Bacillus pumilus: one gene and its partner. The protein of the gene in region 1 interacts with the protein of each later gene in a pairwise test. Links are inferred from orthologs where the notes say so. Each region holds a gene or a part of one and is shown in the gene's direction. Other genes may lie near its edges.

Evidence for each region.
Region 2: the proteins of ftsA (region 1) and ezrA interact in binary tests that used the Bacillus subtilis proteins (3 or more experiments, as listed by UniProt). The link is inferred for Bacillus pumilus from one-to-one orthologs.

What each region holds. Positions count from the first base shown.
Region 1 is NZ_LT906438.1:1,472,143-1,484,765, forward strand. The notes cover bases 6,538-9,464. They hold ftsA (cell division protein FtsA), read left to right. Parts: upstream 6,538-7,298; coding sequence 7,299-8,630; downstream 8,631-9,464. Other genes in these bases: CKW02_RS07455 (DUF881 domain-containing protein), read left to right, coding at 6,538-6,771; CKW02_RS07460 (small basic family protein), read left to right, coding at 6,771-7,139; ftsZ (cell division protein FtsZ), read left to right, coding at 8,664-9,464. In the rest of the region: murD (UDP-N-acetylmuramoyl-L-alanine--D-glutamate ligase), read left to right, coding at 1-1,037; spoVE (stage V sporulation protein E), read left to right, coding at 1,097-2,197; murG (undecaprenyldiphospho-muramoylpentapeptide beta-N-acetylglucosaminyltransferase), read left to right, coding at 2,395-3,489; murB (UDP-N-acetylmuramate dehydrogenase), read left to right, coding at 3,521-4,432; CKW02_RS07445 (cell division protein FtsQ/DivIB), read left to right, coding at 4,560-5,339; CKW02_RS07450 (DUF881 domain-containing protein), read left to right, coding at 5,336-6,025; more of CKW02_RS07455, read left to right, coding at 6,046-6,537; more of ftsZ, read left to right, coding at 9,465-9,809; CKW02_RS07475 (S8 family peptidase), read left to right, coding at 10,101-12,623. UniProt on the Bacillus subtilis protein: Cell division protein that is required for the assembly of the Z ring. May serve as a membrane anchor for the Z ring. Binds and hydrolyzes ATP. Also involved in sporulation.
Region 2 is NZ_LT906438.1:2,651,327-2,667,972, reverse strand. The notes cover bases 11,336-14,294. They hold ezrA (septation ring formation regulator EzrA), read left to right. Parts: upstream 11,336-11,942; coding sequence 11,943-13,646; downstream 13,647-14,294. Other genes in these bases: brnQ (branched-chain amino acid transport system II carrier protein), read right to left, coding at 13,891-14,294; hisJ (histidinol-phosphatase HisJ), read right to left, coding at 11,336-11,602. In the rest of the region: CKW02_RS13680 (GNAT family N-acetyltransferase), read right to left, coding at 1-478; acsA (acetate--CoA ligase), read left to right, coding at 634-2,358; tyrS (tyrosine--tRNA ligase), read left to right, coding at 2,709-3,977; CKW02_RS13665 (antibiotic biosynthesis monooxygenase family protein), read right to left, coding at 4,168-4,524; CKW02_RS13660 (esterase/lipase family protein), read left to right, coding at 4,796-5,374; CKW02_RS13655 (cysteine hydrolase family protein), read left to right, coding at 5,653-6,216; CKW02_RS13650 (collagen-like protein), read left to right, coding at 6,493-8,445; rpsD (30S ribosomal protein S4), read right to left, coding at 8,626-9,228; CKW02_RS13640 (GAF domain-containing protein), read right to left, coding at 9,528-10,025; forespore capture DNA-binding protein RefZ, read left to right, coding at 10,152-10,817; more of hisJ, read right to left, coding at 10,787-11,335; more of brnQ, read right to left, coding at 14,295-15,234; brnQ (branched-chain amino acid transport system II carrier protein), read right to left, coding at 15,443-16,646. UniProt on the Bacillus subtilis protein: Negative regulator of FtsZ ring formation; modulates the frequency and position of FtsZ ring formation. Inhibits FtsZ ring formation at polar sites. Interacts either with FtsZ or with one of its binding partners to promote depolymerization.

The sequences.
Region 1 (12,623 bases):
CGTATCATTTAACCTCATCTCCTTTTATTGGGATTACTGGATCGAATGGAAAAACCACTACCACGACATTGATTTATGAAATGCTGAAACAAGACAGCCAAAAAACATTAGTGGCGGGTAATATTGGAACAGTTGCCAGTGAAGTCGCTGCAAATGCAGCTGGCGATGAGTGGATCGTAACAGAACTCTCTTCTTTTCAGTTAATGGGAACAGTTGAATTTAGACCTAAAATCAGCTTAATATTAAATATTTTTGATGCACATTTAGATTATCACCACACTCGTGATGAATATGAAAAAGCAAAGCAGAAAGTATTCGCACATCAACAAGAAGATGACATCGCTGTAATTAACCTAGATGATCCTTCCGTTGTAAAACTAGCAGAAGGTTCAAAAGCAAAAAAAGTGTTTTTCTCAGTGAAAGAGCCAGTAGAACATGGTGCGTTTATTCAACATGGTGCAATTTACTACATGAATGAACATATCATTGATGTAAAGGATGTTGTCCTTCCTGGTGAGCATAATCAAGAAAACATTCTGGCAGCTATTTGTGTTGTAAAAAATGCAGGCTGCTCAAATGAAGCGATCACACGCGTACTCACCACATTTGGTGGGGTGAAGCATCGTCTGCAATTTGTAGATACAATTCAGAGTCGGAAATTTTATAACGATAGCAAGGCGACCAATATACTGGCAACAACTAAAGCATTGTCAGCCTTCGAACAACCGACTATTTTATTAGCAGGTGGACTTGATCGAGGCAATGAATTTGATGAGTTGAAACCTTTTATGAAACATGTAAAAGGAATTATCACATTTGGTGAGACTGCACCTAAGTTTGTGAAGCTTGGTGAAGAGCTTGGAATACATCACGTAAAACATGTCGATAATGTTGAACAAGCAGTACCTGCGGCGTTTAACATATCTGAAGAAGAAGACGTGATTTTATTATCTCCGGCTTGTGCAAGCTGGGATCAACATAAAACATTTGAAGAACGTGGAGACATGTTTGTAAACGCCGTGCATATGCTTAAATAAGGGCTTGTCTCTCATATGACTGACAGCCCAAATGAAATTATGCTTGGGGTGTCGGTCTCTTGACGAATAAGAAAACTTCTCCGGATTTTTTGCTTGTTGTCATTACGTTACTTTTATTGACGATTGGTTTAATTATGGTGTACAGCGCTAGTGCAGTGTGGGCATCGTATAAATTTGATGATTCGTTTTATTTTGCAAAAAGACAGCTTTTGTTTGCCGGAATCGGAGTTATCGCAATGTTTTTCATTATGCGAGTCGATTATTGGACGTGGCGGACTTGGTCAAAGATATTGATTGCTGTTTGTTTTCTCCTTTTGCTGCTTGTACTTATTCCTGGTATCGGTATGGAGAGAAATGGATCAAGAAGCTGGATCGGTGTCGGTGCGTTTAGTATTCAGCCCTCTGAATTTATGAAGCTTGCGATGATTGCGTTTCTTGCAAAATTCTTATCTGAAAAGCAAAAAAATATCACATCCTTTCGAAAAGGTTTTGCCCCAGCTTTAGGCATTGTATTTTCTGCATTTGCCATCATCATGCTTCAACCGGATCTGGGAACAGGAACGGTGATGGTTGGAACCTGTATTATTATGATATTTGTTTCAGGTGCGAGAATTGCTCACTTTATATTTCTCGGTCTTATAGGGCTCAGCGGGTTTGCTGCACTTGTCTTATCAGCACCCTACCGAATAAAACGAATTACATCTTATTTAAATCCTTGGGAAGATCCACTAGGCAGTGGGTTTCAAATTATTCAGTCCTTATACGCTGTTGGTCCAGGTGGTCTGTTCGGAATGGGACTTGGTCAAAGTAGACAAAAATTCTTCTATTTACCTGAGCCCCAAACGGACTTCATCTTTGCGATATTGTCTGAAGAGCTTGGCTTTATAGGGGGATCACTCATTTTACTCCTCTTTAGTGTTCTATTATGGAGAGGCATACGAATAGCACTTGGAGCCCCAGACTTATATGGGAGTTTCCTAGCAGTTGGTATTATTTCAATGGTTGCCATTCAAGTAATGATTAACATCGCAGTTGTCACTGGACTTATTCCTGTGACAGGTATCACGCTCCCATTCCTTAGTTATGGCGGCTCATCATTGACATTAATGCTGATGGCGATTGGCGTACTTTTGAATGTCAGCAGGTACGCAAGATATTAGCGTGCTGAAGCTAATGAAACCATGTTGACGTTTATTTTGCAAAAGTATAAAAAAATGATTTGAAGAGTGAAAATGACAGTTTTTGTTTCGAAAACGTTTATTTTGACTCTTCTTTACAGGTTTTAATGGAGCCCTGTTGTTTAAAACAGGGTTTATACTTTGTTCAGAGCAGAAAAAAATTGAGGGGAAATGGTATAATGCGTATAGTAATCAGTGGAGGCGGAACAGGCGGACATATTTATCCGGCCTTAGCCTTTATTAAAGAAGTGAAAAGACTGCATCCTGATGTGGAATTTTTATATATCGGTACTGAAAATGGACTTGAAAAGAAAATTGTAGAAAGAGAAAATATCCCTTTCAAGGCAATAGAAATTTCAGGTTTTAAACGAAAGCTTTCCTTTGATAACGTCAAAACGGTGATGAGATTTTTAAAAGGCGTTCAAAAAAGCAAATCTTACTTAAAAGAATTCAAGCCTGATGCGGTTATTGGAACAGGCGGTTATGTGTGTGGGCCTGTTGTTTATGCGGCTTCTAAGCTGAAGATCCCGACCATTATACACGAACAAAACAGCCTGCCTGGTATTACAAATAAGTTCCTAGCGAGATATGTTAATAGGGTAGCCATATGCTTTGATGAGGCAAAGGCACATTTTCCTTCTGAAAAGGTTGTATTTACGGGAAACCCTAGAGCCTCTGAAGTCGTCTCTATAAAAGAGGGGAAATCTCTTAAAGAATTCGGGCTCGATGAAAAGAAAAAAACGGTTCTTATTTTCGGCGGGAGTCGAGGTGCTGCTCCTATCAATAGAGCAGTGATCGAAATGCAAGATGATTTAAAGGCTAAAAACTACCAGCTTTTATATATCACAGGTGAGGTTCATTATGAAAAAGTGTTGAATGAACTAAAGGAAAAAGGTGCAGCACCTAATATGATCACCAAACCTTTCTTGCATCAAATGCCAGAGTACCTGAAATCGATCGATGTGATTGTTGCAAGAGCAGGAGCTACAACAATTGCTGAAGTAACGGCTCTTGGAATCCCAACCATTTTTATTCCGAGCCCATACGTGACGGCAAATCATCAGGAAATCAATGCAAGATCACTTGAAAAACATGATGCTGCGATTGTTTTAAGAGAATCAGAGCTTTCAGGGGATCGTTTGCTGCATGCCATTGATGAAATTGCTGGTAATGAAGAAAAACTCAACCAAATGAGCCGTTTAACGAAAGAACTCGGAGTACCAGATGCGGCTACACGTTTATATAATGTGTTAAAAGAAATTACAACTACATGATGGAATGATATTAGGTAAGGCGGAGGGTAATATGGAGAACTTGAAGAATGAATTATTAGAAGCGCAAGTTGGTAAAGTACTTGAAAATGAGCCGCTTGCAAATCATACAACAATGAAAATAGGCGGACCAGCAGATCTTTTGATCATCCCAAAAGATATCGATGCAGTGAAAACGATCATGGATCATGTGAAAAAACACCATACGAATTGGACGGTCATTGGAAGAGGATCTAATTTACTTGTCCTTGATAAGGGAATTCGAGGAGTTGTCCTAAAGTTAGGTGCTGGACTGGATCACCTAACTGTAAATGATGAAGAAATTACAGTCGGCGGCGGCTACTCTGTCGTAAGGCTCGCGACATCACTTAGTAAACAGGGGCTTTCAGGACTGGAATTCGCAGCTGGTATTCCGGGATCTATTGGAGGCGCTGTTTATATGAACGCAGGTGCACATGGATCTGATATCAGTAAGATTCTTGTGAAAGCCAGAATCTTATTTGAAGATGGAAGCATCGAGTGGCTCACAAATGAACAAATGAATTTTAGCTATCGAACGTCAGTCCTACAAAAGGAACGACCTGGCATTGTTTTAGAAGCTGTGTTTAAGCTCAAGCAGGATGACCGCGAAAAAATCACAAAGAAGATGCAGCAAAATAAAGATTATCGTAAAGAAACTCAGCCTTATAACCGGCCATGTGCTGGCAGTATTTTTCGAAATCCGCTGCCTGAATATGCAGGACAGCTTGTAGAAAAAGCGAATTTAAAAGGATACCAAATCGGCGGAGCTAGAATTTCTGATATGCACGGCAACTTTATTGTCAACGCTGGTGGAGCGACTGCTCAAGACGTGCTGGACTTAATTCAGTTCATCCAAAAGAAAATTAAAGAAGACTACAACGTAGAGATGCATACAGAAGTAGAAATTATCGGTGAAGAAAATTAACAGCTAGTTTTTATGAATGATGGCATCTGAGGAAAACAAACGGCATGAAAGAATGCCGTTTGTTTTCTCATCAAAATGATGACCCAAAGGTGTGGACAAGCAGCTTTGAATGAGGTGAAGAGTATATATGCGGCCTGATCATGAAAATGAAAAGATCGTCAATATAGAAGAGCGAATTCCTAAAATTAAAGAACAAAGGAAGCAAAAAGCGAATCGGAGACTGATCTCTTTTATACTACTGTTTTTTATCATGGTTTTAATTATTATTTATTTGCAGACACCTATCAGCAAAATTTCTTCTTTAACCATCACAGGTAACGAGCATGTCTCAACAAAACAGCTTGTTAAACTTTCACAAATTAAAGAAGGCGAAACAGAGTTTTGGAATTTAAATAAAGATTTAACAGCAGATCATATGAAACAAAATAAATTGATTAAAAGTGTCAGTATCAAAAAGCATTTCCCAAATAAAGTGAGTATTGCTGTCAAAGAATATGCAAATATTGCGTATCTTCAAAAAGGAAATCTATATTATGAGCTTCTTGAAAATGGGACCGCTTTACCAGAAGAAGTGACACCGAGTCATGCAGGACCTATTTTTGTCGATTGGGACAATAAGGAGAAGCTGAAGCAAACTGTTAAATCTTTAAATCAACTACCAGCCTCTATTCAGGAGCTCATCTCAGAAATATATTATGTGCCGACCAATTCAAACAAGTGGCTAGTTAAATTTTATATGAATGACGGAAACACTGTGATTGCATCAATTAAAACATTCGGTGATAAAATGAAAACCTATCCAGCCATTGTAAAAGAACTTTCATCATCTGAAAAAGGCACAATCCATATGGAAGTCGCTACGTATTTCGAAGCGTTTAAATCTAAGAAAAAGGAAGATGAGCGTTGAGAGGCAAAACAGTTATATTCTCGATTGTCATGCTTGTTCTTGGTTTTCTGATTTCTTTTTCATACCAATATACAAAGCAGCATCAGGCAGATGTCATTCGAACAGAGCAATGGAAAAAAGAATACTCTCTGAAAAGTCAGCTCACAACGCAAGAAAAGGCGAATCAGAAACTCGAAAAAGAATTATATAGTCTTCAATCAAAGGTACAAGCAACGGAGTCCAATTTGAAAAATGAAAAAGAGCAATATTTTAATGTGCTGGAAGATGTTGAGAAATATAGAATGTTTACAGGAGAGATCGGTGTAAAAGGAAAAGGGGTAAAAGTGTCTCTTGAAGATGCATCTTATATCCCGAGTGGACAAAATGTTAATAATTACATTGTGCATGAGAGCCACATTTTTCATGTGATAAACGAACTATTTATATCAGGGGCTTCTGCTGTATCTATTAATGGGCAAAGAATCACACACCAATCATACATACATTGTAACGGTCCAGTTGTCACAGTAGATGGTGTTCAGCATCCAGCACCATTTGTCATATCTGCTATTGGTGATCCAGCTGTGTTAATACCTGCTTTAAATATTGCAGGGGGAGTGGTCGATCAGCTGACAAGTGATCACATTTCAATGACGATCGAGAAAACGGATATTCGTATGAACCCTCTTTTAAGAAACAAAGATTAAAAGTGAAAAGGTGAGTGGTGTTGAGGAAAAAGAAGCCTTTACTTAGTTTAACAGCTTTAATGATCATATTTGGCATCATGGTCTCCATCCAATTTAATTCCTTACAAAAGCCCAAAGTTCGTGATACTCGTGATGTGTGGGAACTGAGAGAGGATTTATCTGCATCTAAAAGTAAGGAATTGGATTTGCTCAAAGAAATTGATAAATACGACGAGATGCTAAAAAAATATGGTCATCAAGGAGACCGATCAAAAGAAGCACAATTAACAAAAACATTAAAGGATTTAAAAGAAAAGGCTGGTTTTACAGAAGTGGAAGGGGAGGGGATTGAAATTGAAATATCTCAGCTTTTTTCCAAGGACCTTACCGGAGAAGAAGTGAAAAATATCCCACCTGATCTTCTGAAAAAGTTAATGAATGAAGCCAATATGTTTGGGGCAAAACATATTTCCATCAATGATCGCCGTGTCATTAATACAAGTGTCATTCGAGATATTAATGGCACGACAAAAATGGATGGCTACAGCCTAGATAGTGATGAAGTCACCATTAAAATAATTAGTGAGCAGGCTGACAAATTATACAGCCGTTTAAATGTATCAGATATTGGTGATTTGTTTGCTCAGGAAAACTTCAGCTTGAGTATGAGCCAGCCGAAGAAAAAAATCCACTTAAAAGCATATGACGGTGCAATTCAAGTAAACGAATTGAAGCCTCTTGACGATGTAAAGGAGGGAAAATCTTAATGTGGCTTCCTGTACTTGGCTTAATCATAGGAGTTGCGATCGGTTTCTTAACTAATTTTACGATACCGAATGAGTATTCTAATTATCTTTCCCTCGCTGTACTTGCTGCGCTTGATACATTGATTGGTGGAATCCGGGCACATCTGCAAGGGGCATACGATGAACTAGTGTTTGTATCAGGCTTCTTCTTTAATATTATACTGGCAATAAGTTTAGCTTTTCTGGGCGTCCATCTTGGTGTAGACTTGTACTTAGTCGGAATGTTTGCATTCGGCGTTAGATTGTTTCAAAATATAGCAGTTATTAGAAGAATTCTCCTAACAAAATGGACAATTTCTAGAGAAAAAAAGAAAAAAAGTGAGTCATAAAAAAGGATATACATATGATGTAACGAATATTTTCAGTAATCCTAATAAAAAATGTTGATTTTTTAAGTTTTGTTACACACTTGTAAAAACACATTCATTGTATTGTTGTTCAGCAAATAATAGAATAGAAAGTATTGATATGTGAGGAGGTGCCATAGAATGAACAACAATGAAATTTACGTCAGCCTTGACATCGGTACATCCAATATAAAAGTCATCGTCGGAGAAATGGCGGATGATTCGCTTAACATTATAGGTGTTGGAAATGTCCCTTCAGAGGGGTTAAAAAAAGGGTCGATTGTTGATATAGATGAGACAGTTCATTCTATTAGACAAGCATTTGAACAGGCTGAGAGAATGGTAGGTTTTCCTTTACAAAAGGCGATTGTCGGAATTAACGGAAACCACATTCATATTCAGAATACGAGCGGCGTAGTCGCAGTATCTAGTGAAAACAAAGAAATACATGCTGAAGATGTGAGACGTGTCTTAGATGCTGCACAAGTAGTATCTATTCCTCAAGAACATCTCGTCGTAGACGTGATTCCGAGACAATTTATCGTCGACGGAAGAGATGAGATCACAGATCCGAAAAAAATGCTTGGTGTTCGGCTAGAGGTGGAAGGATCGTTAATTACAGGTTCTAAAACGATTCTACATAACTGGCTCCGATGTGTAGAAAGAGCTGGAATTGAAATACTGGATATATGCTTGCAGCCACTCGCATCGGGCTCGGCAGCATTATCGAAAGATGAAAAAAATCTTGGGGTAGCTCTTGTCGATATTGGCGGCGGATCTACAACGATTTCCGTATTTGAAAACGGGCATCTCTATTCTACTCACAGTATCCCTTTGGGCGGAGAGAACATAACAAAAGATTTGTCTATAGGACTTAGAACTTCCACTGAAGAAGCTGAACGAATCAAAAAACAATTTGGGCATGCGTTTTATGATGAGGCATCGACTGAGGAGACATTTGAAGTTTCTGTGATCGGTACCGATCAAAAACAAACGTATACACAAATTGATGCGGCTAACATTATTGAAGCGCGGCTGGAAGAAATCCTGCTCTTTGTGGCAGAGGAATTAAGAAATATGGGTGTCCATGATTTGCCTGGTGGATTCGTTCTAACAGGTGGACAGGCAGCCATTCCAGGTATCCTTTCTCTTGCACAAACAGTCTTGCAAAACAATGTCAGGATTGCAAGTCCGAATTATATCGGGGTGAGAGAGCCTCAATATATGACAGGAGTGGGTCTGATCCATTTTGCTTATCGCAATGCAAAGATTCAGGGCAGACAAGTTGGATTCCAAATGCCAGATGAGGCGTTTCATGAAGTAGGCGCATCCATGGAGCCGGTTTCTTCTGCACCACAAGTGAAAGAAGCGCAGCCAAGACCGAAAGTAAAACAAAAAGCACAACAAGCACAACAAGAGACAAATAAAAAACCGGGCAAAATGAAAAAACTATTTAATATGTTCTGGGAATAGAATTAGATTTTCGACGGATTAGGAGGATTCAGCATGTTGGAGTTTGAAACAAATATAGACGGCCTAGCATCAATTAAAGTAATCGGAGTAGGTGGCGGCGGGAATAACGCTGTCAACCGAATGATTGAAAATGACGTACAAGGTGTCGATTTTATTGCAGTCAATACTGATGCACAGGCGTTAAATCTATCAAAAGCAGAAACTAAAATGCAAATCGGTGCTAAGCTGACAAGAGGGCTTGGAGCAGGTGCGAATCCTGAAGTCGGTAAAAAAGCTGCTGAGGAAAGCAAAGAGCAGATTGAAGAAGTATTAAAAGGCGCAGACATGGTCTTCGTTACAGCTGGTATGGGCGGTGGAACTGGTACGGGTGCTGCACCTGTCATTGCAAAAATCGCAAAAGATTCTGGTGCATTGACAGTTGGAGTTGTGACTCGTCCTTTCACATTTGAAGGAAGAAAGCGTCAGCTTCAAGCAGTTGAAGGAATTGCTTCTATGAAAGAAGCCGTTGACACATTAATCGTGATTCCAAACGATCGCTTGCTTGAAATTGTTGATAAAAACACGCCAATGCTGGAAGCATTCCGCGCGGCAGATAACGTGCTTAGACAAGGTGTTCAAGGGATTTCAGATTTAATTGCAACACCAGGTCTGATTAACCTTGACTTTGCTGACGTGAAAACCATCATGTCCAATAAAGGTTCAGCTCTTATGGGTATTGGTGTCGCAACAGGTGAAAACCGTGCTGCGGAAGCCGCGAAGAAAGCCATTTCCTCACCACTTCTAGAAACAGCAATCGATGGTGCTCAAGGTGTCATCATGAACATTACGGGTGGAACGAACCTAAGTCTTTATGAAGTGCAAGAAGCGGCGGATATTGTGGCTTCTGCATCTGACGAAGATGTAAACATGATTTTCGGGTCTGTCATCAATGATAACTTGAAGGATGAAATTGTGGTGACTGTGATCGCTACTGGATTTATTGAGCAAGAACCAGAAGTGACAAAATCACAAAGAAACCCATTAGGACAAGGATTAAAGCAAAATCAATCCATTCCTCAAAAACGTGAAGTAAAACGTGAGGAACATCAACAGCCATCATCTCAGCCAAGACAAAATACACAATCAAGTGATGATACGCTAGACATTCCAACGTTCTTACGCAACCGCAATAAACGCTAATCGAGTATAGCTTAACCCCTTCCATTGGAAGGGGTTTTTTTATGTCTCAACTTATAAGGGTTTCTAATCAAAAAGTCATAAATACGTGAAAGCTACTTCAATTTCCATATGTAATTTGACTTATGGTGTTTAAGAAAAAAGAATCATTTTTACTCCCTCTTACAAAAAACGACAAAATGATGAACTTTATTTGACTACATTAAATAGAACACCATGAATCTTGTCATGAACAACAGAAGGAAAGGAGTGGGACCTATACTCTGTTTGGACATTTGAGGAGGAGGGATTTGATTGAAATTGAAGTTTCGCAAGACCGCAGGCTATCGTTTGATGAGTCTTTTGGTGATTGGTACTTTAACGATGACAAGCTTTGGGACGGTTCAAGCAACATCGACTTCTACCTCATATCAGGAGGAAGCTGTCTCCTCTAAGACTACAAAAGCAAAGATCTCATCTAGATTAATGAAGCAGTTTCAGCAGGATGATCAGGTGACTTTTTTAATCAAAATGAAAGAGCAAACAAATACGCAAAATGTGGCGAAGGAAGCGGTGATCAAAGCCAAAAAACAGAAATTAACAGCGGCTAAAACGCAATACACAAAAAGATCAGCTGTCGTATCCGAATTAAGAGCAACGTCTGAAAAGACGCAGGAAGCGCTCCTTACGTATTTACAAAAGGAACAAAAGAAAAAGCAAGTGAAGGAGATTCATTCGTACTATATTGTGAATGGTTTAGCGGTGACGGGAACGAAAGAAGTCATGGAAAAGGTGGCTGCCTTCCCAGAAGTAGATCAAGTGTTGCCAAATGAAACCCGTCAAATTCACCGGCCGGTTGATTTGAAGACGAAGCAGAAAAAACAAATGAAAGCAGTAGGTGGAGTCGAGTGGAACATTTCTCAAGTTCATGCTCCAGAAGCGTGGGCTTTAGGTTATGACGGTACTGGTACAGTTGTGGCAAGTATTGATACAGGAGTGGAATGGGATCATCCTGCTTTAAAGGAAAAATACCGCGGATTTGATCCAGCACATCCGAATGAACCAACTCATGAATTCAATTGGTACGATGCTACGACAGGATCTGAAGCGCCATATGATGATTTAGAGCATGGTACACATGTAACGGGAACGATGGTTGGCTCTGAGCCAGATGGAAAGAATCAAATCGGAGTCGCACCGGGCGCAAAATGGATTGCGGTGAAAGCTTTCTCAGAAGATGGTGGGACAGATGCTGATCTGCTTGACGCAGGTGAGTGGATTTTAGCACCAAAAGATGAGGCCGGCAACCCGCATCCAGAAAAGGCACCAGATGTTGTCAATAATTCTTGGGGAGGTGGACCTGGCCTAGATGATTGGTATAAAGATGTCGTCAATACTTGGAGAGCGGCGGACATCTTCCCAGAGTTTTCAGCTGGCAATACCGATTTATTCAACCCTGGTGGTGAAGGATCTATTGCGAATCCTGCGAACTATCAAGAGGTCTTTGCAACGGGTGCTACGGATCAAGATAACAAATTGGGGTCTTTCTCGCTGCAAGGTCCGTCTCCATATGGTGGCATGAAACCAGACATTGCCGCCCCAGGGGTAAACATTCGTTCATCCATTCCTGGGAAAGGGTATGAGGATGGCTGGAATGGGACGTCGATGGCTGGTCCGCATGTTTCAGCTGTTGTGGCTCTTCTTCGCCAAGCACAGTCAGATCTTTCTGTTGAAGAGATTGAACAAATTCTGATTGATACAGCGAAGCCGTTAACTGATCAGCAATTCCCGGAATCCCCAAACAATGGCTATGGGGCAGGTTTAGTTGATGCAAGAGAGGCGATTACGGCATTAACAGATGGAATTGGCATGATTGAAGGACAGGTGACAAACGAAGATGTTCATTTAGATGATATGAAAATAACAGATCAAGCCTTGACTCAAAAAGATAAGGCGGTACACCCACATAAGAAGCCTGCGAACATAAAAGAATTGAAAAAGGAAAAAAATCTAGCTGGTCCGTCCATCAAAGCTCTTCCAATGAAAGCGGAAATTAGTGTTCTTGAAAGCGGCAAGTCAACGTACACAGATGAAGCGACAGGGAGATATCAGCTTCCTCACAGTGCAGGAAAATTCACAGTGAAAGCGGAAGCTTACGGATTTGAATCACGCACACAAACCGTCCATATTTCTTCAAATAAAACGGCAGAGGCGAATTTCGCCTTACAGCCACTAAAGAAACGAACGATATCTGGCACAATTGCCAACGAAACAACGGGTGAAAAGATAAAGGATGCCACGGTTTATCTTGTAGAGGATGCGAAAATTAAGCCGGTGAAAACAAATGAATCTGGCGAATTTTCTCTTGAGGCATTGAGCGGTGTCTATACCGTCAAAGTATTTGCCAAAGGATTTAAAGGATATTCTTTTACAGCAGATGTGACAGAAAAGCCAGTTGGAAAAAACATTCAGCTAGAGCCATTCATCGGCTTTGCTGGGGAAATTGGCTACGATGATGGAACAGCTGAAAATGCTAGAGCCTTCTATGATCCTGGCAATGGCTGGGCTGTGAAGTTTTCATTAGAAAAGGGGAAGAAACAAGCGCAACTCACAGGAGGGCTTTTCCGTTTCTGGTCATCAGAGTGGCCAGCTCCTGGAGGGAATGAATTTGCAGTTGAAGTGTATGACGCTTCTGGGAAGAACGGAGCTCCAGGGGAGAAAATGGCAGGACCTCTAAAAGCAAAAGCGCTGCGTAATGGGGAATGGACAAAAGTAGATTTAGAAGATCAAGCCATTACGGTGGATGGAGATTTCTATCTTGTCTATATTCAAACGAAA
Region 2 (16,646 bases), 1.2 Mb from region 1 along the record:
TCATTTTCTCCATCATCTTGCGGTACTCCCACACGTTTTTCTTTGTCCCCTTTAAATCCCAATGCCAGTAATATTCAGTTGTAATGACGATATAATTCTCCATTTGCTCATCCATCATGCTCACATCAAGTAAATGCTTACCAAGTGAGCAGCCTCTAAATGGAGGAGCGACCTCAATCGCGCCAAGCTCGATTAAATTGTCCATGTTGCCCTCTGACCAGCGCTCAAGCGGATCAGGATATAAATACGTGACATAGCCGACAACAAGCTCATCCACTCTTGCAATGATAATACGTCCTTCTGGAAGGTCTGCTATTTCAACAAGTGCTTGTTTCTGTTCCTCTGGCGTGCGAAATGCCGTTAGGCCTTCATGAAACGTATAGTTCGCAAGCTCTGATGCAGGTACCGGACCTTCAATCAGGATGGTACCTGTTTCTCGCTTAATGGTTTTTGAATAATAAGTTTTAGGATGCTCCACGTATCCACCGCCTCAAATTCTAGTGAGTCGTCTCTATTTTATCTTAAAACTTGCAAGAATTAAAACGGTTTCACTATAAGTTTTTTAAAAATTGAGAAAAAAAGTCATCTATACTATAATGGTCATTGTAAACGTATGCAAAGGGGGACTGTTTGATGAAAGTGGAAACGCTACCATCAGTAAAAGGGGACTATCATTTAAATGATTATGAGCAGGCATACAAAGAATTTTCATGGGAAGAAGCAAGAAAAAACTTCTCATGGTATGAAACAGGAAACATAAATGCAGCCTATGAAGCGATTGACAGACATGCGGACTCGTTTCGTAAGAACAAGGTGGCGCTTCACTACAAAGATTCACAGCGGGATGAAAAATATACGTTCAGAGATATGAAAATCAACACAAATAAAGCGGGAAATCTATTCAGAGAAAATGCGAATGTGCAAAAAGGGGATCGCGTATTTATCTTTATGCCAAGATCACCTGAGCTCTATTTTCTTCTGCTTGGCGCAGTCAAAATTGGTGCGATCGTTGGCCCGTTATTTGAGGCATTTATGGAAGGTGCGGTCAAAGACCGTTTAGAAAATAGCGAGGCGAAGGTCATTGTGACAACGCCGGATCTGCTTGAACGAATTCCATTTGCAGAGCTTCCGAAACTTGAATCTGTCATCATTGTTGGCGGTGAAAAGGAAGACGTCGATGGCGTTCGGACAATCCATTATGAAGAGGCTTTTGCGCAGGCGGCGAAGGACCTTGAAATCGAATGGATGGATGAAAAAGACGGCTTTCTGCTTCATTACACGTCAGGGTCGACAGGTACGCCAAAAGGTGTGCTGCATGTCCATGGCGCAATGGTACAGCAAGACCAGACTGGTAAATGGGTGCTTGATCTGAAAGAAGACGATGTCTACTGGTGTACAGCTGACCCAGGCTGGGTAACAGGCACAGTGTACGGCATTTTTTCACCGTGGTTAAATGGGGCGACGAATGTCATTTTAGGCGGCAGATTTAGCCCTGATACGTGGTATGAAACGATTGAATCACTAGGTGTGACCGTTTGGTACAGTGCACCGACCGCTTTTAGAATGCTAATGGGGGCAGGAGATGACCTCATTCAAAAATATGATCTCAGCTCGCTCCGTCATGTGTTAAGTGTAGGTGAGCCACTTAATCCAGAAGTCATCCGCTGGGGAGACGCTGTATTTGGTAAACGAATTCATGACACTTGGTGGATGACGGAAACCGGTGCACAGCTAATTTGTAATTATCCATGCATGGATATCAAACCAGGTTCAATGGGAAAACCGATTCCAGGCGTAGAAGCTGCGATTGTGGATAATGCCGGAAATGAACTTCCGCCATACCGGATGGGCAACCTCGCCATCAAAAAAGGCTGGCCGTCTATGATGCATACGATCTGGAACAATCCTGAAAAATATGAATCTTACTTTATGCCGGGAGATTGGTATGTTTCAGGAGATTCAGCTTATATGGACGAAGACGGATACTTTTGGTTCCAGGGACGTGTCGATGATGTGATCATGACATCAGGAGAGCGGGTTGGTCCTTTTGAGGTGGAAAGCAAACTGGTCGAACATCCGGCCATTGCAGAGGCTGGTGTCATTGGAAAACCAGATCCGGTCCGCGGCGAAATTATTAAAGCATTCATTGCGCTTAGAAGCGGATATGAGCCGACAGATGAGCTGAAAGAAGAGATCCGTACGTTTGTGAAAAAAGGACTCGCTGCACATGCAGCACCGAGAGAAATCGAGTTTAAGGACAAACTGCCTAAGACGCGAAGCGGAAAAATTATGAGACGTGTGCTAAAGGCGTGGGAGCTGAATTTACCGGCTGGCGACCTATCGACAATGGAAGATTAATTTTTTTCATCAGTTGACTTGATATCAAAAGTATGTTTAAAATGACATTAGTTGAATATGTAAAGGTTTTGACTGAGATTCAGTAGAATCATCTTTCCCTGTCCAAGAGAGCTGACGGCTGGTGCGAGTCAGTACAAAGAGATATTCGAATTACCCTCACGAACCGCTTTTACGAAAAGGAGCATGTATGCTGTCCTGATTAGTGAAAGAACGGATCTATCCGTTATCAGTGTAAGTGAAAAGGCGTGATTTATGTCTTTTAAGCAGGGTGGTACCGCGATATATATCGTCCCTTCGTTCATTCGAAGGGGCGTTTTTTATGTTGAATTGTAAAAAAAGGAGAATTGGATATGAGTCAATTGATGGAAGAGTTATCGTTCAGAGGATTAATTCAGCAGCAAACAGATGAAGAAGGTTTAACAAAATTATTATCGGAAGAAAAAATCAAGCTTTACTCCGGTTTTGACCCAACAGCGGACAGCTTACACATTGGTCACCTATTGCCAATTTTAACATTACGCAGATTCCAGGAAGCAGGCCATCATCCGATTGCTCTTGTTGGCGGCGCAACTGGACTAATCGGCGACCCTAGCTTCAAAAAAGCAGAACGTTCACTAAACCCAGCAGAAATTGTTGAACAGTGGTCAGATAAAATCAAAGGACAGCTCTCTCAATTTCTTGATTTTGAAGCAGGTGAGAACCCAGCCGTTATCGTGAATAACTTCGACTGGATCAGCCAAATGAATGTCATCACGTTCCTTCGTGATATTGGAAAAAACTTCGGTGTGAACTTCATGCTGGCAAAAGATATCGTCAGCTCACGGATTGAGACAGGGATTTCGTACACAGAGTTCAGCTACGTCATCCTGCAATCTTTAGACTTCTTAAACCTTTACAAAAATGAAAACTGTAAGCTGCAAATTGGCGGTAGCGACCAGTGGGGAAATATCACATCTGGACTTGAGCTGATCCGTAAGTCTGAAGCAGAAGGGGCAAAAGCATTCGGTTTAACGATGCCGCTTGTCACGAAAGCAGACGGTACGAAGTTTGGTAAAACAGAAGGCGGCGCCATCTGGTTAGATAAAGAAAAAACGTCTCCATACGAGTTCTACCAATTCTGGATCAACACAGATGACCGTGACGTCGTGAAATACTTAAAATACTTTACGTTCTTATCAAAAGAAGAGATCGCATCGTACGAAGAAAAAGTGCAAACAGCACCTGAAAAACGTGAAGCACAGCGCCGTCTAGCAGAGGAAGTTACGACACTTGTACATGGCCGTGAATCACTAGAACAGGCAGTCAACATCTCAAATGCGCTATTCAAAGGCGAGATTAAATCTCTTTCAGCCGAAGAAGTCAAAGTAGGCTTTAAAGATGTTCCATCAATGGAGAAAAGTAGCACAGAAGAGTTAACACTTGTCGATGTACTAGTGGAATCAAAGCTGTCTCCATCAAAGCGTCAAGCACGTGAAGACATCACAAATGGTGCTGTCTCCATCAACGGAGAGAGACAAACCGATAAAGACTATGTTCTGTCAACTGAAGACCGAATTGAAAACCAATTTACTGTCTTAAGAAGAGGGAAAAAGAAATACTTCCTCGTCACGTATAAATAAATCTTAAAGAAACAGCAAGTGCACCTCAAATGTTAGGATACATTGAGGTGCTTTTCTTTTTGAGAAGTAGGAATCAACATGAAGACTACTGCAAGTTCTTTGACTTCTTCATCCATATCACTCATCACGAGAAAGATGATGCTGGCTGATTCAATAAAAGAGGCTCACCATTTTACAGGGGCGTTTTCTCTCATTCGCTTGCTTCTTGTTCAAGGAGTGAATCTTCGTTTGTATAAGCATGTTCTACTTTGCAAATTCGGGTGGTATAGGCTTCATACCAATCTGCTTTCCCCTTTTTTTGAACACGCTGATGTGCTGTATGTGCTTTCCATTCTTTGATTGCTGTTAATGAATCCCAGTAAGATACAGTGATCCCAACACCGTGTTCATCTCGTACACTTTCGATTCCAAGAAACCCGTCTAGATCTTTTGCTAATTCGTCCATTTTTTGAGCAGCAGCAGCGTATTCTTTCTGCTCGATATTTGTTCGTTTTGATGTAAAAATCACGGCATAGTAGGGTGGAGCAGGTGTTTGCGTCAATAGCATCTAGTAGAACCTCCTTTTGTCTATTCATATTATATATGAAAGAAAATAGATCTCGTAGTCTTTTAGTTTTGATTTACAAGAGACCAAGGTGCTTTTTGATTATTTATAGGGCTGTGAAATCATCTCATAAACATTACCTTGTTCACTTTTCTGACATATTTTTCTTGTATAAAATAGAGTTGTATAAGATGAATAAGGGGGAATGAAAGTGATTCTTTTTAAGAAAAGGAGTTTGCAAATTCTCGTTGCGCTTGCATTGGTGATTGGTTCAATGGCTTTTATCCAGCCGAAAGAGGTGAAGGCGGCTGAGCATAATCCGGTTGTGATGGTGCATGGCATTGGCGGTGCCTCTTATAACTTTGCTTCAATTAAAAGTTACTTGGTCACACAAGGCTGGGATCGAAACCAATTATATGCTATCGATTTCATAGACAAAACAGGTAATAACCGCAACAATGGTCCACGTCTATCCAGATTTGTCCAAGATGTGTTAGACAAAACGGGTGCCAAAAAAGTAGATATTGTAGGTCATAGTATGGGCGGGGCGAACACGTTATACTATATTAAGAATCTTGATGGCGGAGATAAAATTGAAAACGTTGTCACGATTGGTGGAGCAAACGGACTCGTTTCAAGCAGAGCATTACCAGGCACAGATCCAAATCAAAAAATACTTTACACATCTGTCTATAGCTCGGCAGATCTCATCGTCGTCAATAGCCTCTCTCGTTTAATTGGTGCAAGAAACGTCCTGATCCATGGCGTTGGCCATATCGGTCTATTAACCTCAAGCCAAGTGAAAGGCTATATTAAAGAAGGGCTGAACGGCGGAGGACAGAATACGAATTAAAAAATGAAAAAAGGCAGCAGGTATATGCTGTCTTTTTTGATGTCACGCGATATATGACAGCTGCTAGATGAAGATGATCAAATCAGTTCAAATAGGCGAGGTGCTGTCTAACTGTACATCGATTATTGGTATCTATTACATCATGACCAGTGTGTGATTTGTCTTTTTGATGCAAAAACAGACAAAACATTGTGCATAGCCGAATAAAAACATGTACAAAACGAATACCATTCCTTACACTACATGTAGTGAGTAAGAATTTTTGGAGGTGGGCGTTTGTGCAAACGAACCAAAAGGCTTTGATCATTGTTGATGTACAAAAGGCGTTTGAGCATGAAAAATGGGGAGAACGGAATAATCTAGAGGCAGAGAAGAATATCAACCGCCTATTAACATGTTGGAGAGAAGAAGGCTGGAAAGTGATTCATATTCAGCATACAGCTGACAATCCGGACTCTGTATTTCATCCGGCAAATGAAGGGCATCTTTTCAAAGAGATTGCCAGACCGCTAGAGGAAGAAACGGTCATCCAAAAGAAAGTCAACAGCAGCTTTATAGGCACAAACTTAGAGGAACAACTAAGATCAAACGAGATCGACACTGTTGTGATCGCAGGACTTACAACACCGCACTGCGTATCTACAACAACAAGAATGAGCGGAAACCTTGGCTTTGATACGTACCTAGTCTCAGATGCAACAGCCGCCTTTGGACTAACAGATCAAACCGGTACATATTTTGACCCAGAAACGATCCATCGGCTCTCACTTGCAACACTGCACGATGAATTTGCGACTGTCCTGACAACAGAGCAGTTGATTAGTGATTTGATGGAAAAATAAAAAATCACACTTGAGAGAAACATGGAACAAAAGATCCTCTAGAATTCTAGGGGATTTTTTTTATGATAGATTTTATGGATTTGAACAGTTTCTAGTCATCATGAAAAAAATAGACAAATTTAGCGCAAAATTCAATCAAATTTTCATAAAAGGCTTTTGTCTGAGTCTAGCAAATTATGTTTATTCTACGCTTATCTTTATTCTTTGGATATTTAACTTATCTGCACGTATTTATAGATGTAACATATCTATAATGATAAAGGAGATGAATAACTGATGGGTTGTGATAAGTATAAAAAATGCCCTAAATGTAAACAGAAACTATCAAAATCAAATTGTTGCATCATTTGTGAAACAAAAGTAATTGTAGGACGAAGAGGATTACGGGGATTACGAGGGGTTCGAGGAGCCACAGGAGCGACCGGTCCAACAGGTGCAACAGGCACGGGCACAGGAGCAACGGGAGCAACGGGTGCCGCAGGAGCTACAGGAGCCACAGGTCCAACAGGTGCAACGGGAGCCACAGGAGCGACCGGTGCAACAGGAGCAACGGGTGCCGCAGGAGCTACAGGTCCAACAGGTGTAACAGGAGATACGGGAGCCACAGGAGCAACCGGTCCAACGGGTGCAACAGGAGATACGGGAGCAACAGGAGCGACCGGTGCAACAGGAGCAACGGGTGCCGCAGGAGCTACAGGAGCCACAGGTCCAACAGGTGTAACAGGAGATACGGGTGCAACAGGAGATACGGGAGCCACAGGAGCGACCGGTGCAACAGGAGCAACGGGTGCCGCAGGAGCTATAGGAGCGACCGGTCCAACGGGTGCAACAGGAGATACGGGAGCCACAGGAGCAACCGGTGCAACCGGTGCCGCAGGAGCAACAGGCGCAACCGGTGCAACAGGAGCAACGGGAGATACGGGAGCCACAGGAGCGACCGGTGCAACAGGAGCAACGGGTGCCGCAGGAGCTACAGGAGCCACAGGTCCAACAGGTGTAACAGGAGATACGGGAGCCACAGGAGCAACCGGTCCAACAGGTGTAACAGGAGATACGGGAGCTACAGGAGCAACCGGTCCAACGGGTGCAACAGGAGATACGGGAGCCACAGGAGCGACCGGTGCAACAGGAGCAACGGGTGCCGCAGGAGCCACAGGTCCAACAGGTGTAACAGGAGATACGGGAGCTACAGGAGCAACGGGTGCCGCAGGAGCTACAGGAGCCACAGGTCCAACAGGTGTAACAGGAGATACGGGAGCCACAGGAGCAACCGGTCCAACAGGTGTAACAGGAGATACGGGAGCCACAGGAGCGACCGGTGCAACAGGAGCAACAGGTGCCACGGGAGCCACAGGAGCAACCGGTCCAACGGGTGCAACAGGAGATACGGGAGCCACAGGAGCAACGGGTGCCGCAGGAGCAACAGGCGCAACCGGTCCAACAGGTGTAACAGGAGATACGGGAGCAACAGGCGCAACCGGTGCAACGGGTGCAACAGGAGATACGGGAGCTACAGGAGCGACCGGTGCAACGGGTGCCGCAGGAGCAACAGGCGCAACCGGTCCAACAGGAGATACGGGGGCTACAGGAGCGACCGGTGCAACAGGTGCAACAGGAGCAACGGGTGCCGCAGGAGCAACAGGCGCAACCGGTCCAACAGGTGCAACAGGAGATACGGGAGCTACAGGAGCGACCGGTGCAACGGGTGCCGCAGGAGCAACAGGCGCAACCGGTCCAACAGGTGTAACAGGAGATACGGGAGCAACAGGAGTAACCGGTCCAACAGGTGCAACAGGTGCAACGGGAGCAACAGGAGCAGGGCTAGCTGAATTTGCATATGTATACAATCTAAGTGCTGAAACAGTAGCTTTAGAGGCCCCGGTGATTTTTGACTCAACTGGAATTATTACTTCTGGTATTACACATGCCCCTGGAACTTCTCAAATTATAGTCACCAATCCAGGAAACTACGAGGTTACTTTTTCAGTTTCTGGCGTAGAGCCAAATCAATTTACCCTATTTGTAAATGGAGGTCCTGTGACGAACACAGTTTATGGGTCAGGAGCTGGTACTCAACAGAATAACGGTCAGGCAATCCTCGCTCTAGCAGCGGGTGACACGCTTACTCTTGTAAACCATACTTCCGCAGCAGCAGTTACTCTTCAAACCCTAGCAGGAGGGACTCAAACAAACGTGAATGCTTCTATTATTATTAAAAAATTAGACTAACTTCAATGTGTAGAAATGCTTTTAGAAGTTTTGTCTGGTGCTCGTCTTGTGTATAGTCTGTTTTCTATATATGTTTTAAATTCATTTGTTCATAGGAGAATGCAAACAAAAAACCCTAGACCACCTTGAACAATCAAGGGATCTAGGGTTTGTTTGACCTCTCTTTGGAGAGTCATGAAATTAACGAGAGTAGAACTCAACGATTAGTTGTTCGCTGATTTCAGGCGCTAATTCAGAACGCTCTGGAAGACGAGTGAAAGTTCCTTCAAGCTTTTCAGCATCGAAAGTAAGGTATTCAGGAACGAAGCTGTTCACTTCAACTGATTCTTTCACAACTGCAAGGTTTTGAGATTTCTCACGAAGAGCTATCGTTTGACCTGGTTTCACAGAGAAAGATGGGATGTCTACACGGCTTCCATCAACAAGGATGTGACCATGGTTGACTAGCTGACGAGCTTGGCGGCGAGTACGAGCAAGGCCAAGACGGTATACTAGGTTGTCAAGGCGAGTTTCAAGAAGGATCATGAAGTTTTCACCTTGTTTACCAGGAAGTTTATCAGCTTTGTCAAATAGTGTACGGAATTGACGTTCGTTGACACCGTACATGTGACGAAGCTTTTGCTTCTCTTGTAATTGTAAACCGTATTCAGATAGTTTTTTGCGTTGTCCTGGACCATGTGGGCCTGGAGCGTAAGGGCGTTTTTCAAGTTCCTTACCTGTTCCGCTTAATGAAATGCCTAAACGGCGGGAAATCTTCCAACTTGGACCTGTATAGCGAGCCATAATGTGACTCCTCCTTATTTGTTTTTATTTGTGAAAAATAAAAACCGTCTGTTCTTTGTCTTTTCCGTCATTATGTTTTCATGCATCCTCGCTCCAGCAGCAGGGAGTTACAAGATGCACCTTCATATAGAAGGAACAAAATGATACAAAAAAGCCGAACAAAAAGGCTGCCATATTTCACACAAATTCTATTATATGACGCTGGATAGGAGAAGTCAACCTATTTAGAGGCAATGGCGATGCTTCGCGTCTGCGAAGAAAAATAAAAAAGCAGACAATTTGCCTGCTTTTTTGTAAGGTTACGCATTTGTAGAAGCGGATAATGCCTTTTGGAGTACCTCGGTAAATTGAATTAAGTAGGTTTCATCTACTTCACTGAAACGGTCTTTCACGGGGCTGTCAATGTCGAGCACCCCAATGATCTCTCCATTTACTTTGAGCGGCACGACAATTTCAGATTGTGATGCTGCATCACATGCGATATGTCCAGGGAATGCGTGCACATCAGCGATACGCTGGACGTCACCTGTTGCAAACGCAGTACCGCAAACGCCTTTTCCAGATGGGATACGCACACATGCAGGCAGTCCGTTAAACGGTCCGAGCACAAGCTCGCCGCCTTTAGCCAAATAAAACCCTGCCCAATTGACCTCTGGGAGTGAATGATACAATAGCGCCGCCGCATTTGCTAGGTTGGCAATTAGATCAGGCTCACCATCTGTAATGGCTTCGACCTGTTTAACGAGCAATTGATAGTTTTTTGATGGATCGCCAGACTGTTTTTCGACATGAAACATGAAAATCTCCTACTTTCTATCTCAAAAATACATAACTTGCGTCTCACATGTGGGATTTGTCGAGCAATTGTAAAAGGAACTTCCGCCTTCATCTTGAAGTATGTACACATGAAGAGGGGTGAGCGGATGAAAGCATCAACAACCGTGCAAACAAAAGACCGTATTATTGAAGCTGCCATCAGACTTTTTAACCAAAAAGGATTTTCTGGAACCTCTGTCCGTGAGATTGCGAAGGAAGCAAACGTCAACGTTGCCCACATTTCTTATTACTTTCAAGGAAAAGGAGGGCTGCTTGAGCAGCTCGTATCCGATTTTTATGAAGGCTATATTCACATGATTGAATCACATATCCATCACATGGAAACTCGTCATGCAAAAGAATGCTTACTACATGTGGTTTTTGATATTTTATCTTATCAGCACAAGCACCGTCAATTAACCCGTTTCGTTTATCGAGAGGTGACGATTGATTCGACGCTCATTAGAGAAATTATGTCGACCTATTTAACGAAAGAAAAATATTTGTTTCAGCTCATCATTGAAAAAGGAAAAAGCACCCATGTGATTTGTGAGCAGCTCTCCATCTCCTCTTTTATGATTCAGCTAAAATCACTACTCATGATGCCCTATTTACAGCCGCAATATTTAATGGAGGTGCTTTATTTAAATCCAAATGAGCCTTATTTCTATCAAATGTATTTTAAGGAACTGAGCCGCTCGCTTCATCATTTACTAGAACCCAAAAAGCCGGCATTAGATTCTCATTTAAAACTCATGATGTCTTCGAATTGATCATAAGCATATCCGAGATCTTCCGCTTGATGGGCATCAGACCCAAAAATGAGCGGAATTTTTTTCTGTTTTGCAAGATCAATCATCCATTGATCTAAATAGATACTTCTGGCATATGTTTTACGAAGACCTGATGTATTAAAATCTAAGGACATGCCTTTTTTTGCCGTTTCTTCAAGACAAAGGGTGATCTTTTGACAAAGTGCAGATGTCATCTCAAATGGGAAAAGCTGTTTGAATTTCTGCACAAGGGTGATATGACCGATTCTATTTGGCTTATAGCGACCTAAAGATGATAGAATAGAAGAATGAATTTGGTCATAGTAGCTTTGATAGACCTTTTCGATGCTGCCATAGAGGCTTATTAGCTGCTGGAAGGCATGCTCGTCAAAATCAAGGCAAATATAATCATCTCCAGCAGGAAGAAAGTGAACAGATAAAATGCTATCGTCTAGTTCTGGACCATAGCAGTCTAAAAAGGCACTTGTTTCCTCTTCATACTCTTTGATATAGTCAACCTCAAGCCCAGTTTTTACTATTAATTGGCCTTTGTATTCCTGTTTCAACTGATCCAATTTCGTTATATACGAGTCAAGTTCTTGGAGCTTCATGGCACTATCCTGCTCTGGTGTTGGATCTTGAAACGATGGAGGCAGAGGGGCATGCTCGGTAAAGGTTATGGAATCAAATCCCTTTTTGATGGCTTTTTCAATATAAGAATGAAAAGAATCAAGCGAGCCGTGAGGGCAAAACGGTGTATGTAGATGTGCATCTTGCTTCAGCATGTCGTCACCTCTTGTCGATATTTTGAAAAACGTCATGTTTATCAGCGAAAATAATGAAAAATCATGACCAAAAATGCTGGTTACATGGTATCATAATATCAATGAAAACGACAGCTTCCGCATACATAAAAGCAGGTCACATGGATACGTGTGATCAAATGATAGAAAGCGCTCAAATACTTTCTTGAAAAACATACATACAACCGTGAATGGATGGTATTGGAAAACATACGATCCTGTTTATAAAAAGACAAATGCAAAGCGGACACGAAAGGGTTCTCAGGTCTACTCGGGACACTTTTACCCTGACATCACTTAGATCACAACAAGGGGGCTCATTATGGAGTTTATCATCGGTTTAATTGTCATTTTGCTTGCTTTGTTTTCAGTCGGTTATTTCCTCAGAAAAAATATATATAAAGAGATTGACCGATTGGAAGCATGGAAAATTGAAATTTTAAACAGATCAATTGTAGAAGAAATTTCAAAAATCAAACACTTAAAAATGACCGGAGAAACAGAGCAATTTTTTGAAAGATGGCGTGCAGAGTGGGACGATATCGTCACAGCCCATCTTCCAAAGGTAGAGGAGCTATTATATGACGCAGAAGAGTATTCTGATAAATATCGATTCTCCAAAGCCAAGCAGGTTCTAACGCATATTGAGGATTTGCTGAGTGCTGCTGATTCGAACATTGAAGACATTTTAAAAGAAATTGCAGACCTTGTCACAAGCGAGGAGCAAAATCGCAAGGACATTGAAAAGGTCAAAGAGCAATATCAAACGGTTCGAAAAAATCTGCTTGCGTACAGCCATTTATATGGCACCCTTTATGACAAAATGGAGCAGGACTTAGATGAGGCCTGGGAAGGGATTAAGCAGTACGAGGAAGAAACAGAAAACGGAAACTACATGAAAGCAAGAAAGATTTTGCTTGAGCAAGACCGCAGACTCGACCAGCTTCAACTATATATCAATGATGTACCAAAGCTTATTGCAGACTGCAAACAAACCGTACCAGGTCAGCTGACGAAGCTGAAAGACGGATATCAAGAAATGTCAGAAAAAGGCTACAAGCTGGAGCACATTCAGATCACGAAAGAGATGGAGACTTTAAACAAACAGCTTGCGAGGGCAGAAAAATTGCTCATTGATGAACTCAATTTAGAAGAGGCATCAAGCATTCTGCAAATGATCGATGATGCGATTGAGACGCTGTATGATCAGCTGGAGGCGGAAGTAGAAGCAGGTCAGGAAATCAAAAGCAGAATGCCTGAGCTCACAGAAGCATTCGAAAAGCTCGAGCAAGATCATACACAAACAAAGGCAGAAACGGCTCTTGTGAAAGAAAGCTACAAGCTGACAGCAGGAGAACTCGATCAACAGAAAGCATTCGAAAAACGTTTAGAAGAAATTGAAAAGCTGATGAAACAAATCCGCGAGAAGCTTGATCGTGATCACGTGGCGTATTCATTATTAATGGATGAAATCAATCAGCTGGACACCTTTATCGAGGATGCAAAAGCATTGCATGACACATTTAAAGGTCATCTCCAATCGTTAAGAAAAGAAGAATTACAGGCGAGAGAAACACTGACTGAGCTTAAAACTATGCTGACAGATACAGTACGCCAGCTGCATAAAAGCAATATTCCAGGTGTACCTGCTGAGATGAAAGAGCGGGCTGAAAAAGCGCAGGAGATGATTCATCAAGTGCACGAGCAGCTGGAAAACCTGCCACTCAACATGCCGGCAGTAAATCAGCAATTAAAAGATGCCTCTGACACAGTCAAAAATGTTGTGGATGAGACAGAAGAAATGCTTGGTAAAGTGGATCAAATTGAACGAATCATTCAATATGGCAATCGTTTTAGAAGTCAAAACCACATTCTTTCAGAACAATTGAAAGAGGCTGAACGAAGATTTTACGCCTATGATTACAACGGATCATTTGATATAGCAGCAGCGGCTGTTGAAAAAGCATCACCCGGAGCTGTTCAAAAGCTGTTAGCTCAGCAAGAAAAAGAGTATCAGCATCAATAAAAAAGCTGAAGTCCTATCAATGGACTTCAGCTCAGCGTGTAGACAAACCCTCGCATTCGTTGTCAGTCCTGCGCGCTGGTGCTCACGAATGTCAAATTCGCTCCGCGCCAGTGCTCGTCCTTCCTAGACTTCAAAGGTTTTCTATCACGCTGAACGAAGACAAAGGGTTAAAATAAAGATCATTTTAACCCTTTGTCAACAATCTAAGCTGAAGTCCTATCAATGGACTTCAGCTTTTTTTATATTATGACGCTTGTTTTTGACGCTCTTCTGAAGCAGAAGAAGTGAAAAGAGAGATTACAAATCCGATCACGATTCCAAGTATTGCAGGGACAATCCAGCCTATGCCAAGGTCATATAAAGGCAGTATTGATTGGAAGACGTCTTTTATTGGATCGATTGGAAGTTTCGCTGCTGCTAAGCCGTCAAATAAGCTAACGCAACCTGTTAAAATTAAAGAGAGAGCATATACAGGTCTTCTATGTCCAAGCCACTTATCAGCAAGTGACAAAACAATGATCACAATCGCTAGCGGATAAATCGCAGTTAAAACTGGTACAGAGAAAGCGATAATATGAGCAAGTCCAAAATTCGAAATGATAAAACTGAATAATGTCACGAGTGTAACGACCATTTTATACGAAAGCTTAGGTAGTAACTTCGAGAAATACTCTCCGCATGATGTAACGAGGCCGATACTTGTTGTTAAACAAGCAACCGTAATCGCAGCACCCAACACAATATTTCCTAAGCTGCCAAATAGGAATTGAGAAGACTGAGCCAAGATTTTACTACCATCTCCAACAAAACCAATGGCATGTGTACTTGAAGCGCCTAAATAAGCAAGAGATAGATAAACAAATGTTAATCCGCAGGCTGCAATCAGACCTGCTTTGATACAAGCAGATGTCAGTGCCTTTTTACTTGTCACACCGCGTCCTTTAATGGCGTTGATGACAACAACCCCAAACACTATAGAAGCAAGAGCATCCATGGTTTTATAGCCCTCTAAAAATCCTTTGAAAAATGATCCGTTGCTATAGGATACATCAGGTGTGCCAATGACGCCCATAGGCGTTAAAATGGCTTTGACAATAATAATAAGAATGATCGTAAATTTAATCGGTGTTAACACTTTCCCTACACGATCTACAATCTTCGTTGGATTTAGAGCAAGATAATACGTAATACCAAAAAAGACAAGTGTGAATAAAAGAAGGGAGAGCCAAGCTGGTACACCTGCTAAAAAGGGTAATGCACCAATTTCATATGAAACCGTTCCTGTACGAGGAATAGCGAAAAGCGGCCCAATAGATAAATATAAAATGACGGTAAACGCTGTTCCAAAAGCTGGGTGAGCTTTATCAGCTAATCCTTTCGCATCTCGACCTGTTAAAGCGATCGCAATAATCCCTAGAAGAGGTAAACCGACACCTGTTAATAAAAATCCGCCCATTGCTTTCCATACATTTGTGCCAGCATATTGCCCAAGCTCTGGTGGATAAATCATATTTCCCGCGCCGAAGAATAGAGCAAATAACATAAAACCGATAATAACTGTATCTTTCGTCGACAATGTTGCCTTCATTGAATATAAAGCCTCCAATATTATGTTGAAATATTCTGTTAATTAGTTGCTAAAACCGTTCTTCATTAACATTCACTAATTATAAAGGATGTGCGTCTGATGTCAACATGTGTTTTCGTACAAAAGTCATGAATTTTTCTATTTTAGTATATGGAGGACAATAAAAAAACATCCCCTTCATCTTTGGAAGGGGATGTTTGAAGCATGATTATGATGCGAGCTGTTTAGGCGGGCTAGTCAACATAGAGATGAGTACGCCAATACCTGCGCCGATAATTGCTGGTACGACCCATCCAATGCCTAAATCGTAAAATGGAATGAATGCATCTGAGAAGGCAGGCAACCCACCGAGATTGATTTTGGCAGCTAATAATCCATCAATGATGGCAAAGAAACCAGTAAAGATGAGGGATACTACATAAATCACTCGTCTACCGTTAATCCAGCGGTCAAGGAATGACAATAAAATAATGACAATTGCCAGTGGATATATCGCTACGAGTACAGGGACCGATAGAGAGATGATTTGTGCCAGTCCAAGGTTTGCAACCAATGTGCTAAATAAAGAAACAATGAGTACGACTGTGCGATAAGAAAGTGCTGGGAAAAGCTTTGAAAAATATTCGCCGCATGATGAGACAAGCCCAACACTTGTTGTGAGACAAGCAAATAAAATGGCTACACCAAGGACAATGTTACCAGCAGAACCAAATAAAAAGTTTGCTGATAGTGAAAGCAGTTTGCCGCCTTCATTTGCCCCAACCATTCCGGTTGTATCAGGACTTGAAGCACCGACATAAGCAAGCGAGATATACACTAGTGCTAGTCCAGCTGCTGCAACAAGGCCAGCTTTTATACAGGCCGCCGCAAGAGATTTGCGCTCTGTGATACCTCTTTCTTTAACAGCTGTCACAACAACGATTCCAAATACGAGAGAAGCGAGAGCATCCATTGTTTTATAGCCCTCTAAAAACCCAGTGAAGAGAGGGTTTGCTTTATAAGTCGCATCAGGCGCACCGATTATTCCCATCGGTGTAGCTATGGCTTTAAATACAATAATTGCAATGACCGTTAATAAGATAGGTGTCAACACTTTGCCGATTCGATCAACAAGCTTTGAAGGGTTCAAAGCGAGCAGATACGTAATCGTGAAAAACACAAGGGTGAATAAGAAAAGCGGTACCCATGAAGAGGTTTGTGTTTCAGACAGAAACGGTGCTAAACCAATCTCGTAAGAAACCGTACCTGTTCGCGGGATAGCAAAAAATGGTCCTATGGATAAATACAGAATGACAGTGAAAATGGTTCCAAATATAGGATGGGCTTTATCCGCAAGGCCTTTTGCACCGGTACCTGTAAGGGCAATAGCAATAACTCCTAGAAGCGGAAGACCAACTCCTGTGAGTAAAAAT